Regions from separate parts of the Luteibacter sp. P1_D3 genome, predicted to be linked through region 2. Evidence: predicted binding sites of a transcription regulator. Region 2 holds the regulator's gene; each other region holds the start of a gene.
The links. Region 2 encodes FliA, which starts transcription of late flagellar genes. Its sites were predicted from a motif close to TAAAGTTTNNCNNNCNNNGGCCGATAA; they were not measured.
Positions count from the first base shown of each region.

Region 1: AC1DYM_RS17920 (chemotaxis protein CheW) is a predicted target of FliA. The motif match lies at 2,076-2,102, and genes of this name have one in related genera.
Region 3: AC1DYM_RS07835 (GGDEF domain-containing protein) is a predicted target of FliA. The motif match lies at 3,073-3,099, and genes of this name have one in related genera.

Region 1 covers NZ_JBFUAT010000031.1:41,055-45,605, forward strand. Annotated here, with positions in the region: gene AC1DYM_RS17915 (methyl-accepting chemotaxis protein) at 1-1,467, opposite strand, end outside; gene AC1DYM_RS17920 (chemotaxis protein CheW) at 1,510-2,025, opposite strand; gene AC1DYM_RS17925 (chemotaxis protein CheA) at 2,305-4,284, opposite strand; gene AC1DYM_RS17930 (response regulator) at 4,338-4,551, opposite strand, start outside.
Region 2 covers NZ_JBFUAT010000001.1:261,862-266,412, forward strand. Annotated here, with positions in the region: gene AC1DYM_RS01200 (chemotaxis protein CheA) at 1-923, opposite strand, end outside; gene AC1DYM_RS01205 (protein phosphatase CheZ) at 931-1,575, opposite strand; gene cheY (chemotaxis response regulator CheY) at 1,586-1,987, opposite strand; gene AC1DYM_RS01215 (RNA polymerase sigma factor FliA) at 2,041-2,772, opposite strand; gene AC1DYM_RS01220 (MinD/ParA family protein) at 2,769-3,644, opposite strand; gene flhF (flagellar biosynthesis protein FlhF) at 3,707-4,551, opposite strand, start outside.
Region 3 covers NZ_JBFUAT010000008.1:144,830-149,380, reverse strand. Annotated here, with positions in the region: gene AC1DYM_RS07840 (methyl-accepting chemotaxis protein) at 1-1,137, opposite strand, end outside; gene AC1DYM_RS07835 (GGDEF domain-containing protein) at 1,243-3,036, opposite strand; gene AC1DYM_RS07830 (SDR family oxidoreductase) at 3,146-3,976, opposite strand; gene AC1DYM_RS07825 (histidine phosphatase family protein) at 4,109-4,551, opposite strand, start outside.

The sequences.
Region 1 (4,551 bases), on a different contig from region 2:
GGCGTTCTGCTGGGTCATCTCGTCCATCTGCAGCACGGCGTGGTTGACCTGGTCGATACCGGCCGACTGCTCGGAGCTGGCAGCAGCGATCTCGGCGACGATGTCGGTCACCTTCTTCACGCTCTCGACGATCTCGGCGAGCGCCTTGCCCGACTGGTCGACCAGCTCGGAACCGGCCTTGACCTTGCTCGCGCTGTCATTGATCAGACCCTTGATTTCCTTCGCCGCACCGGCCGAACGCTGGGCCAGGTTACGCACTTCGGTCGCGACCACGGCGAAGCCGCGGCCCTGCTCGCCCGCACGCGCCGCTTCCACCGCCGCATTGAGCGCGAGCAGGTTGGTCTGGAACGCGATCTCGTCGATCAGGCTGACGATGTCGGAAATCTTCTTGCTGGAGCTGTTGATCTCGCGCATGGCGACGACCGTCTGCGCGACGACTTCGCCACCGCGCTCGGCCTGCTCGCGGGCACCGCGGGCCAGCTGGTTGGCGTGGCTGGCGTTCTCAGCATTCTGCTTCACGGTGGAGGTCATTTCTTCCATCGACGAGGCGGTCTCTTCCAGGCTGGACGCCTGTTCCTGCGTACGCTGCGAGAGGTCGTCGTTGCCGCGCGAGATCTGCTGCGCCGCCGTGCTGACCGAACCCGAACCGTGGCGTACTTCGCCGACGATGGCGCTGAGGCGCTCGTCCATGGCGCGGAACGCTTCCTGCAGCTGGCCGAGTTCGTCCGAGCGCGTGACCTGGATATCGTGGCCGAGCTTGCCCTCGGCGATCTGGTGCGCGACAGACACGGTGTGCGACAGCGTGCGGATGATGGAGCGGACGACGAGGACGCCGATCAGCAGGCAGATGAACAGGCCGACGGCCAGCGAACCGATGCTGAGCGCGCGGACGGTCTTGTACTGGGCCGATTCCTTCTCGTAGATCGCGGCCGCTTCATCGCGCTTGGCTTCGATCAGCTTGCCGAGCTGGGTCTGGCGATCCATCAGGAGCGGGCGGACCTGCAGTTCAAGCACGTCGCTGGAACCTTCGTCGCCCTGGTTCAGGGCGTCGATCATGTCGGCCTTGGCCTGCTCGTAATCGGTGTTGGTGGACTGCCACTTGTCGTAGAGCTTCTTGACGTCGGCGGACATCGGCAGCTTCACGAAGTCGGCCTTCAGCTTGACCATCTCGTCCTGGTACTTCTGGAATTCGGCGACCTTCTGCTTGACCTGGTCCTTGTTGCTGACCTTGGTAGCGGCCTCGCCCAGCACGACGAAGGACATCAGCGAATCGGTGTTCACGCGGCTCAGCATCTCGGTCGGAGCAAGCTCCTCCTCATAGATCTGGCGCATGCCTTCGTTCTGGAAGTGCATCGCACCCAGGCCGACAGCGGCGCCGCCCAGGAGCATGAGCGTGAGCAGGCCGAGCACGCCGTAGAGGCGGCCACGAACGGTCAGGGCGGGGACTTTGAACTTGAACTTCTTCATCACGGTTCCAATCGGCAAAGTGCGGCAAGGACTAACCGGGTATCAGGCGACGGCTTTGACATCCGTGGAAGCCAACGCGGCCTCCAGCATCTGCGCATCCTGCGGCTGTAACAGGCGATCCACGTCGAGCAGCAGAACCATGCGCTCGGCGACGGACGTGAGTCCCTTCAAATATTCGGTATCGACGGTGGTGCCCATGTCGGGCACCGGACGAACGTCGCCCGGGGCGACCTCGACCACGTCGGAGACGGCATCGACCACGACGCCGAACTGGCGGCCGTTGACCATCACGATGACCGTGACGGTGGTGGCCGTGTATTCCTCGCGCGCCAGACCGAAGCGCAGGCGTAGATCGAGCACGGGGACGATGGCGCCGCGCAGGTTGAGCACGCCGAGGACGTAGCCGGGTGCCTGGGGAATGCGGGTCACCGGCGTCCAGCCGCGAATCTCGCGGACGGCGAGGATGTCGACGCCGTATTCCTCGTTACCGAGGTTCACGGTGAGGTACTGCGCGGCCTCTTCAGGCACGGCGGAGGCAGAGCTGGCTTGCTGGTTCATGTCGTTCCCACGGCGGATCGGTTCGGCGGTTCGGGACCCCTTCCCTTGGGGTATCGGCCGTCGCGGTGGGTTCTTGAGGGCGAAATACGCTTTTAAGGTAGGAGCCGATTCATCGGCGAAGGGTGCTCGCTGCAGCCTGATGGGTGCTGCGGCGGGCTGGCCCGCTGGCGCGGGGTCGCCGATGAAATCGGCTCCTACCTAGCCTGAGCGGACGCGGCAGGCTGGCCCGCTGGCGCGGGATCGCCGATGAATCGGCTCCTACCCGAGCCGGGGCGGCTATCAGGCGGCTTTGCGGCGCGCCTGCATGCGGACCAGGCCGGTCACGTCGGCGATCAGCGCCACCGAGCCGTCGGCCAGGATGGTCGCGCCGGAAATGCCCGTGACGCGGCGGTAGTTGGCTTCGAGCGACTTCACGACCGCCTGCTGCTGGCCGATCAGTTCGTCGACGAACAGGCCGATGCGGGTGCCCTCGCCTTCCACCACGATGACGATGCCCTCGTCCACCGCGCGGCGCTGCCCGGCACAGCCGAACACGTCGAACAGGCGCACGATCGGCAGCCAGTTGTCGCGGAAGCGGAACAGCTCGCCACCGCCGGCCACGCTGCGGACGGTGTCCGGCTTGACCTGCACCGACTCGATGATGGACACGAGCGGCACGATGTAGATTTCCTCACCCACCGCGGCGGTAAGGCCGTCGATGATCGCCAGCGTCAGCGGCAAGGTGATGGTGAAGGTGGTGCCATTGCCCTGCACGCTTCGGATGGCGACCGTGCCGCCCAGGTCCATGACGTTGCGACGGACCACGTCCATGCCCACGCCACGGCCGGAAAGGTCGGTGGTCGCGGCGGCGGTGGAGAAGCCCGCTTCGAAGATGAGATCGGCCACGGCCTCGTCGGACATACCCTCGCCCGTGGCGATGATGCCGCGCTGGATGGCCTTGGCCACGATCGCGTCGCGATTGAGGCCCGCGCCATTGTCGGCGACTTCGACGACGATGCTGCCACCACGATGGAAGGCTTCCAGGCGAAGCGTGCCGGTGTCGCCCTTGCCTGCGGCGAGGCGCTTGTCCGGCATTTCCAGACCATGATCGATGGCGTTGCGGACCAGATGGACCAGCGGATCGCCGATCTTCTCGAGCACGGTCTTGTCCAGCTCGGTGGTCTCGCCGCGCATGTCGAGCACGACCTTCTTGTCGAGCTTCTGTGCCAGGTCGCGGACCAGGCGTGGGAAGCGATTGAACACCGTGCTGATCGGCAGCATGCGGATGCTCATGACGCTTTCCTGCAGCTCGCGCGTGTGGCGTCCGAGCTGGGCCAGGCCGTGGCGCAGCATTTCCAGCTGCGACGCGTCCACGCCGTCGTTGAACTGGCTGAGCATCGACTGGGTGATGACCAGCTCGCCGACGAGGTTGATCAGAGTGTCGATCTTTTCGATGCCGACGCGGACCGAGCTCGACTCGCTATTGGCAGCGGGATCGCGCACGGCGCGCGACGCGGCAGCAGCCGCCGGTGCAGCGGCCACAACCTCGGCCACCGGGGCGGGCGCGGCGATGCGCGGCGTCACGGTCAGGTCGCAGTCGCCATCGACCCAGTCGAACACGCCTTCGACGGCGGCGCGCTTGGCGCCGGCATCGAGGCGGAGCGTCCAACCGAGGTAGGACGACTCGGCGTCCATATCGGCCAGCGCGGGAAGTTTGCTGGCATCGCAGGTGACCGCGAGCGGACCGAGGGCCTCGAGTTCGCGGAACATGCGGGCCGGATCGTTACCGGACTTCAGCAGGTAGTCGAAGGGACGGAAGGCGATGTCCCAGCCTTCGATCGCTTCGACCGGAGCGGCAGCCTTCGCGACAGCTACCGGAGCGACCGCGTTGCCCGAGACCATCGCCGACAGCTCGGCCAGGAGGGCCTGGCTTTCCGCCGTGGCGGCCGGCTGGCCGGTCATCGACAGGGAAAGCATGTCGCGCACGGTGTCACCCGAACGCAGCAGCAGTTCTACTACGGCCTTTTCCATCGGACGGCGGCCGCTGCGGACCTCGTCCATCAGGTTTTCGGCGACGTGGGTGAAGGCAGCGACATCGGTGAAACCGAAGGTGGCCGCGCCGCCCTTGATCGAATGGGCGGCGCGGAACACCACGTTGATCAGTTCCGGATCCTCGGCGCCCTCGTCCAGGGCGAGCAGGGCCTGCTCCATGGCGTCGAGACCATCGAGGCTCTCCTCGTAAAACGCCTTGTGGAATTGCGCCAGATCGACTTTGGACATGGGGAGACCCTGGAATTACCGGAACACTAAAGTGGAAACAGACGCGGCTGGGATCAGCCGAGGACGCGGTTGACCGTCGCCAGGAGCTGGTCCGGATCGAACGGCTTGACCAGCCAGCCGGTCGCGCCGGCCGCCTTGCCTTCCATCTTCTTTTCCGGGTTCGATTCGGTGGTGAGCATCAGAATGGGGATACCGCGGTAGTCCGCACGGGTGCGGATCTCGCGAACCATCGTGATGCCGTCCATCACCGGCATGTTCACGTCAGCC
Region 2 (4,551 bases):
GCGGTTGAAGAGCTGCGTTTTTCGGTGGTGGCTGCGGGCTTTGCGGTCGGAGCCTGTTTTGCTGGTGGCGTTGCGGCGACGGGGATCGCCGATGAATCGGCTCCTACAACAGCGGCGGCGGCGACGGGCGGCGGCGTGAGCGTGCCGGGGGCGGCGGTGCCGTGGAGGCTGTCTAGCAGGGCTTCGAATTCATCGTCGCTGATGGCGTTGGGGTCGGCGGCGGGTGCCACCGGCGTTGCGGCGACTGGGATCGCCCCTGAAGCGGCTCCTACAGTGGCCGCCGCCCCTGCAGGGGCTCCCGCATCGGCGCCGGGGGCGCCGGTGCCGTAGAGCGAATCCAGTAGTGCTTCGAATTCGTCGTCGTTGATCGTGCCGGACGCCGTCGAGGCCGGTGCGCGATCGTTGCGCGCGGCGTCGAGCATGGCTTCGAATTCGTCTTCGATGGGATCGTAGGGACGCTGCGACGACACGGCGGGAGCGCCGGTCGACGCAGGCGTCGACATCACCGGTGACAGCGCCACCGGTGGCGCGGAGCCGGCGCGGCCCGGGATCAGCAGGCGATCGAGCACGGAGCGGGGCGCGGGCTCGGCGGGGACGCCCGCGTCGGCCGCACGCATCATGTCGTTGAGGAGGTCCAGCGACTCGAGCAACGCATCCATGAAGCCGGGGTTCAACACCACCGCGCCATTACGGGCCTCGTTGAGGAGGTCCTCGGCGCGGTGGCACAGCTCCACCATGGCGTTGAGGCCAAGGAAGCCCGCACCGCCCTTCACGGTATGGAACGCGCGGAAGACCGCGTTCAGCAGCTCGGCGTCTCCCGGCGATGCTTCGAGGTCCACGAGCTGTTCGCCCAGGCTCTCGAGCAGTTCGCGTGCTTCGATCAGGAAGACATTGAGCAGCTCGTTGTCCAGCTCCACGCTCATACGGCGCTCAGAACCCGAATTCGCTGAGCAGTCGATCCACTTCGTCCTGGCTGACCTTGTCCGCGGCCGGTGCGTGAGCGCCGCCCGCGAGCGAACCGGTGAGACGCACCAGCTCGACCAGCGACGACTCCACCTTGGCCATGAACGATTCGACCTGCGCCACGCGCTGGCCGGAGAGATCCTGCCAGGACTGGGCTTCGACCATCTCGCCCAGGCCGATGTCGCAGCTCTGCGCGAAATCGCCGACGCGCACGGCCAGGGCCGTCGCGCTCGTTGCGAAGGCGGGATCGGCCTGGTCGAGCACCAGCACTTCGTCGGCCTGCTTGGCCAGCGCCTGCGCTTGCGGGCGCAGCTTGTCGCTGAAATCGAGGGTGCGGTGGGCGGCCTGCGAGCTCATCTCGAGCACGTCGCGCAGGTGCTTGCGCGCGTCGCTCATGTTGCCCGGCACACCATCGCTGGAGATATCGGAGGCGAGGCGGCGGACCGACTCATGAAGATCGCGCGCGAGGTGGCCCAGGGCCAGGAACAGGTGCTGTTCACGGCTGCGCAACAGGCGGTCGAGCGCCTGTTCGAAGGCGACGCTGTCATCGGCATCGAGCAACTCGCGCAGCTCGGGAACGACCTCGTGGCCGGCGGTAAGCATGGTGTTCATCGTTATTCCCTTAGCCCGCAGCCGCGGCGAGTCGTTCGAAGATCTTGTCGAGCTTTTCCTTCAGCGTGACCGCCGTGAACGGCTTGACCACGTAGCCGTTCACGCCACTCTGCGCGGCAGCGATGATCTGGTCGCGATTGTTCTCGGCCGTGACCATCAGCACCGGCATCGACTTCAGCGCGGCGTCCGCGCGGATCGCGCGGAGCAGGTCGATGCCCGTCATGTTGGGCATGTTCCAGTCGGTCACCACCAGGTCGAAGGGCTGGGCGCGCAGCATCGTGAGCGCCGCGTTGCCGTCTTCAGCCTCCTGGATGAGGGTGTTCGTGAATCCCAGCTCGACCAGGAGATTCCTGACGATGCGCCGCATGGTGGAGAAATCGTCCACCACGAGGATTTTCATGTTCTTGTCCAAAACTCGTCTCCGCCTGACTGCGCGTTCTTACCGGCGACGGCACCGTAATGCCGTCAATGCTTGTCTTTCCAACCCGTCATGCGTGCGCGGAGGCGGATCAGGGCCTGGCCATGGATCTGGCACACCCGCGATTCACTCACACCCAGCACCGCACCGATTTCCTTCAGGTTGAGCTCTTCATCGTAGTACAGCGACATCACCAGCTTCTCGCGTTCGGGCAGGCCGTCGATGGATTGGGCCAGCGCATCGCGCAAGCCGTCCTGTTCGAAGAGCCCTTCCGGACCCGCGGCATCCGGGTCCGCGACATCGATTGCCGCGCCTTCGTCGCCTTCGGGCGCCGTAAGACTGAGCAACCGCGCGCTCGCCGCGTCGGCCAGAATCTGGTTGTACTCCATGGCGTCGATGCCCAGCCGCTTCATCACTTCGGCGTCTTCGGCATCACCACCCGTTTCGTTCTCGATCTGCCTCGTTACTTCAGCCACCTCGCGCAACTTCCGGTGCACGGAGCGGGGGGTCCAGTCCGTCTTGCGCAGTTCGTCCAGCATCGCGCCCCGTATGCGGATACCCGCATAGGTCTCGAAACTGGCCGCGCGAGTCGGCGAGTAATTTCTTGCGGCCTCCAGCAGTCCGATCATTCCGGCCTGCATGAGGTCGTTTGCATCCACGCTCGGCGGCAGCCGGCCCATCAGGTGATAGGCGATCCGGCGCACCAGCGGCGCGTGGGTTCGTACCAATTGATCCGCCGGGATTCGCGTGACTTCAAGGTATTCCGTCGCAACGCTCACAGTGGCAACCCTCCTCCCAGGTGGGACCGCTCGGCGAAAAAGCCGATGCGACCCTGAGCACGGGGTTCGGGTTCACCCCATGTATCGACCGACCTGGCCAGATTCTTGAATCCGACGGCGGATCGGCTGCTCGGCCAGACATCGACCACCGCCGATTGGCGGCGAATCGCCTGGCGCAGGTACTCGTCGTGCGGGACCATCCCCATGAAATCCAAGGAAACATCCAGGAACCGGTTGGTCACCCGGGACAGTTTCTCGAACAACTGGCGGCCTTCCTGGGCGTGGCGGACCATGTTGGCCACGATGCGGAAGCGGTTCACGCCGAACTCGCGGCTCATGACCTTGATCAGGGCGTAGGCATCGGTCAGCGAGGCCGGCTCGTCGCAGACCACCACCACGACTTCGTCCGAAGCGGCGGCGAACATGGACACGCTGTCCGAAATGCCGGCGGCGGTGTCGACGATCAGGTATTCGGGAGCGATCGGGTATTCGTCGAACGCGCGGATGACGGCGGCGTGCTCGATGTTCGGCAGCTGCGCCATGCGACGGGCGCCGGAGGTGGCCGGAATCACCTTCAGGCCATGCGGCGCCTGGAGGATCAGATCCTCGATGCGGCACTCGCCCTCGAGCATGTGTCCGAGATGACGGGTCGGCTGCAGCCCGAGCAGCACGTCGATATTGGCCATGGCCAGATCGGCATCGAGCAGGACMACGTCGCGTCCGCCCATGGCCAGGGCCATACCGAGGTTGACCGCCACGGTGGTCTTGCCGACGCCGCCCTTGCCGCCCGCGATCGCGATGCTGCGTGTGGGGCGACGGTCGTCAAGCCAGTTGAGGCCGGCGGCCTGGGTGCTATCGACGTGTGTGGTCATGAAGGAGTTCACTGCCGTGAAAGAGTGTGCGGTGGCGGTAGTCACGTTATGCGGGTTCCCGATCAGGCGAGCGCGGGCGCCGCGGTGCCGAAACGATCGGCAAGGATGGCGTCGTCGGGCTCCTCGTTGCGCTGCTTGAGCAACTGGGCCGCGAGGCAGACCAGCTTGCGCGCATCGGCGGAGGCGATGTCTTCGGGCACGCGCTGCCCGTCGGTGGTGTAGTCCAGCGGCATGGCGTGGCGAATGAGTGCCGACAGGGCGCCGCCGATCAGCGGTGCCTCGTCGAGCTTGGTAAGGATGGCGGTCTGCGGCGACAGCGGCGCGTACGAGCGGATCGCGTTGTCGATGGCCTGGGCCTGCGCATTGGCGGCGAGCACCAGGCAAACGCGCAGGTTCGAGGTCGCGCGCAGCGTGTCGAACTGCTGCTGCAGCTTGGGATCGTTGCCGGCCATGCCGGCAGTGTCGACCAGCACGGTGTGCTTGCTGCGCAGCTGGAGGAGCACGTTGCGCAGGCTGTCGGCGTCATGGGCGTTGTACACGCGCACACCGAGCAGGCGGCCGTAATGCTCCAGCTGCGCGCCGGCACCGATGCGGTACTGGTCGGCGCTGATCAGGGCGACGTTGGAGGCACCGTGGCGAAGCACGGCGCGCGCGGCGAGCTTGGCGATGGTCGTCGTCTTGCCGACGCCGGTGGTACCGACCAGCGCGGTGACGCCGCCGCCGACCGTGTCGAAGTTGCGCCCGCTGGTGCGGATGTTGCGCGAGAGGATGCCCAGCGGCAGGTAACGTGCCTGCTCGGCGGTCATGCCGGCGGGCAGCTCGGCGCACAGTGCGCGGGCCACATCGCCATCGATACCCAGGCGGGTCATCTCGCGAAGCACGCGGGCGCGCAGCGGCTGCTCGCGAT
Region 3 (4,551 bases), on a different contig from region 2:
AAGCAGGTTGGTCTGGAAGGCGAACTGGTCGACGGTGTCGAGCACTTCGGTCATACGCTCGGTGTGACGGCGGATCTCGCGCATGTTGCCGATGGCGTCCATGGCGACGCGGTGCCCTTCGTCAGTCATCAAACGGGTCTGCGCCACGGCACGGTGGGCCGCGCTCGCATGGCTCAGGCCACCGGCGACAGCACCCGTCATGTCCTCCATCGAGGCCGAGGTGGCACGCAGGTGCTCCGATTGGGTGCGTGTGCGGTCGTTCAGGGCATCGTTGCCGTGTTCGATGCCGCTAGCAGCATGGGCCACGTGATCGGCGCGATCGCGCACCTGCACGACGACGTTGCCGAGCTGCGCGTCCATGGCAGCCAGGGAGGTCAGCAGGGCGCCGATCTCGTCGCTTCTTCCGCTGTCGATGCGGGCACCCAACGTCCCGCGCGCGATGTTTGCCGCCACCTCGGCGGCCTGGCGAAGGCGACGACCCAGTGAGCGGATGATCGTGAGGTCGACCACACTGGCCAGGAGCAAGGCGATAGCGAGCAGGATGGCCGAGGCGATGCCGCCACGACGAATGTCGACGTGTTGCGCTTCGGCTTCGGCCTTGCCGCCGTCCAGCGCGAGCGTGAACAGATTGGCGAAGTCGCTCTTCAGCGGCACCACGGCGGACTGCACATCGTTCGAGAGCTGCAGCTGGGCGAGATCGTATTGCTCGGCCTTGAGCAACTCGATGACGTCGTCCACGGCTTTATCCGCCGCCTTGCGGTGTTCAGCGGCGAGGGCGACGCCCTTGCTCTGCGCCTTGCCCAGTCCGCTGGCGGTAAGCGCCTTCCATTGCTTGTCGATGTCGTGGCGATCGCTGCCGATGGCGGTGACGGCATCGTCGACCGAGGACGGCAGGCGGGTCAGGGTGGCATGCACGAGTGCGTCGAGGAGGTCGTTGTAGTCGTTCTGGATGCGGCCGACATTGGCGACGGGGGCCAGGGTTTCGTCGACCACGGATTGCAGCCGCTGGTCGGCGGTGCGTAGTTGCAGGCCGCCGACGATCCAGAGGGCGAGGAGAAGAAAGATAGTGGCACCCATGCGCAGCAGTAAACGAACGCGCAGGGTCAGCACGGGCAACTCGATTCGGGGAAATCGCATGACGTACTCAGGGGGCGGGGATGCCTCCCTGTCGGCCGCATATTCGGCAACTTTAGCGTTATTTTTTGCGGATTATGCTTTTATTTCAGTGGCTTGAATTTATCGTTACACGACAGCCGGATGTTGCGCTTCGTAAGTCACCGTATGCAGGCCGCTGCCTGTGTTCTTGGCCACGCGCTTGGCCGACGCGGCTAGGCTCGCCACGGTCTCCGGATCGACCGGGTAGGCATCGACGAAGCACGCCACGCCGACGGCCACCGTGGTGATGGGGAAGAAGCGCTGGTGCCCGTGGCGATCCTCGCTGTCGATGCCACCGCGGGCACGGTCGATCTCGTCGAACAGGTTCCCGCTCATCGCGTTGAAACGCAGCCGCATGCCTTCGCAGCGCGCAGCCCAGTCGTCGCCCTGGAAGATGACGAGAAAGTCGTCGCCCCCGATATGACCGACGAAGTCGGCGTCCTGACGCAGATCCCCGGTAAGCGTGCTGGCCAGCAGGCGGATCATTTCATCACCGCGGAAGTAGCCGTACTGGTCGTTGAAGGGCTTGAAGTTGTCGAGGTCGAAGTACGCCGCGGCAAACGGACGACCGGTCTGCAGCAAGCGCACGATGTGTTCGGTGACAGGCAGGTTGCCCGGAAGGAAGGTGAGCGGATTGGCATAGCGTGCCGCTTCCACCCGAATCTCGGTCACCCGGCGCACCAGTGCTTCGCCCGTGCCGAGCCCGAGGTAACGACCATGCGAGGTGATGATGAAGCCGTCACTGAGGTAGCGTTGGTCTTCGCCGCGCAGGATATCGGCCATGCTTTGCAGCGACATCTCTTCGTCGCAGAGCAGTGGTTCGGGATGCATGAAACTGGTACACGGCTTCCGTCCGAACAGCTCGCGTGCGAAGGGCTGCGCCATTCGCTCGGTGAACGTGCGTCGATTGACGATACCGATGGGCAGGCCCTGCTCGACGACGGCGATCGCGTGCAAACGCGGCTGGCCGGCGAACAGGTCCACCACGTCTTCATTCGATTGCGTCGGCGAAACGCAGGGTGCGTCGATCAGCATGTGGCCCGCCGTGAACGGCCGCGCCGATACCGGCCCACGTGGTCGCGGGGGCACCGGCACCTGGGTGACGGACAACGCGGCGATGACATTCGCGGGCGCCTCGATCGTCGAGCCCGCGGAGGGCCGCGCGACCAGGAAGCCCTGGGCGTAAGGGATACCGAGCTCACGAAGCATGAGCAGGTCCGCTTCTTCCTCGACGCCTTCACCGACCAGCTCGGCGCCCAGCGTTTCCGCCACCGAGATCAGCGCGCGCACGATCGCCAGACGCTCCGCGCTGTGCGCCAGGCCATTGATGAGGTAACGGTCGATCTTGACGATCTCCGGATGCACTTCGTTCCACATCTCGAAGTTCGAGTGGCCGTTGCCGAAGTCGTCCAGCGCCACGCGGATGCCTCTCGCCCGGAGGAAGCCGAGCGAGTGCGCCAGCCGTGCAGGATTCTCGACGATGTCGCGCTCGGTGATTTCGATGGTCACCCGACCGAGATCGAAGCCGGGAATGGAGAGGGCATCGAGAACGTCCTCGGCACGCACGCCGTCCTGCATGATCGCCTGCGCACTGAGATTTACCAGCAGCCGCCCGGTGAGCGCACGCGCGGCAAAATGGGTGGCGACGCAATGCGCCGCGGCGAGCTCGAATTCGCCAAGACGTCCACGCGCCCGCGCCAGATCGAGCAAGTCGGGCGGCGTCAGGTTGAAGTGCGGCAAGGACGAACGAATCAGCCCCTCATGCGCCACCACTTCGCCGGTATCCACGCGAATCACCGGCTGGAAGACCGCCGTCAACGAGTCTCCCGCGAGGGCCTGCTCGATCAACGACGGTTCGCGACCGCCGGTAGGAGTGTTCATGGGCATCGTCATCGGAGGGCCGGGGAACTGCGAGGGGTAACGGCCGAGCGCAACGATACTTTAGAAAATCCTTTTGCAATCAGTTATTTCTGTTTTGTTACACCAAACGTTACGCGTCGTCGTCGGCGGCGTAAGCGACGTCACGTTGCGCGCGGAGCTCATCCAGTCGCGCGCTGAGGCCCGCATCGACATGCGCGTAAGCATCGCCGCCCAGAGTCAGGCGACGCGGCATGACGGTCGCGTCGATCGTTTCGATCATCGAGTCGACCATCTTCGCCGGATTGCCGCGCAGCGTGAACGCGCCGGAGTCGATGCCGCGACGCAGTTCCCCGGCCGGCGTGTCGTCGTAGATCGCCATGGGTTCGGGGCGGACAAGACCCTTGCCGAAGTCCGTTTTCGACGGGCCCGGCTCGACGATGAGGAACTCGATGCCGAAGGACGTCACTTCCTGCAGCACGGATTCGACGAAGCCCTCGATACCCCACTTCGACGCGTGATAGAGGCTGAAGTTGGGATAGGCGATCTGGCCGCCTTCCGAGGATACCTGCACGATGCGACCGCCACCTTGGTCGCGCAACTTCGGGATGGCGGCGCGAATGACCTGGATAGAACCGATCAGGTTGGTCTTGAGCAGGTGACGGATCTGCTCGTCGGTGACCTCTTCCGCCGTGCCGAACAGGCCGTAGCCGGCGTTGTTGACGACGACATCGATGCGCCCCAGGGCGGCGAACGCGGCATCGACGCTGCGCCGGATGGATGCCGTATCGGTCAGGTCCATCGTCGTGATCCACAGGCGATCGCCGTGGGTCGCCTTGAGATCGTCGAGGGCGCCGGGTTGGCGCAGCGTGGCCGCGACGCGATCACCGCGAGCGAGCAGCTTCTCGGTCAGGAGACGGCCGAAGCCGGAGGACGTGCCAGTGATAAACCAGGTGGTGTTCATGCGCTGCCTCATGGAGTTCGCCACGAAACGCGGCGGGTCACGAGGAAAGCTAGGGCCGAAGGCGCGACAAGACTATCCGCCAGATCGCGGATGAATCGATGCACGAGACAGGACAATCCCGGGACGGCAGGATCAGGCTTCGACGAGCACCTGACTGTCGAGGTTCCAGCGGTCGACCACATAGGCGCCACCGGCCACCATGAGCGGCGTGTACGCGCAGTTGCCGTGGCGATAGCTGGCGTAGTCGCCGCCGTCGCGCAGGGCGCCAAGCAGGGCCGTGAGGCAATGGCCATGGGTGATGACGGCGACGCTTCGGTACGGCAGCGCGCAAACGGCCTCGAGCGCGGGAAGAGCGCGCTGTGCGACCTCGTGCAAGGATTCGCTGCCGCCGGCCGCGGCGAGCGGATCGTGACCACGAACGACCGCGGCCCATTGGGGATCCTCGACGAGGGCCTCGGCAACGAAGCGTCCTTCCAGTTCGCCGAAGGCCCTTTCGACGAAGCGTTCGTCGACACTCACTGCGCAGCCGATGATCTCCGCGACCACCTGGGCGGTGTGCATGGCGCGACCGAGCG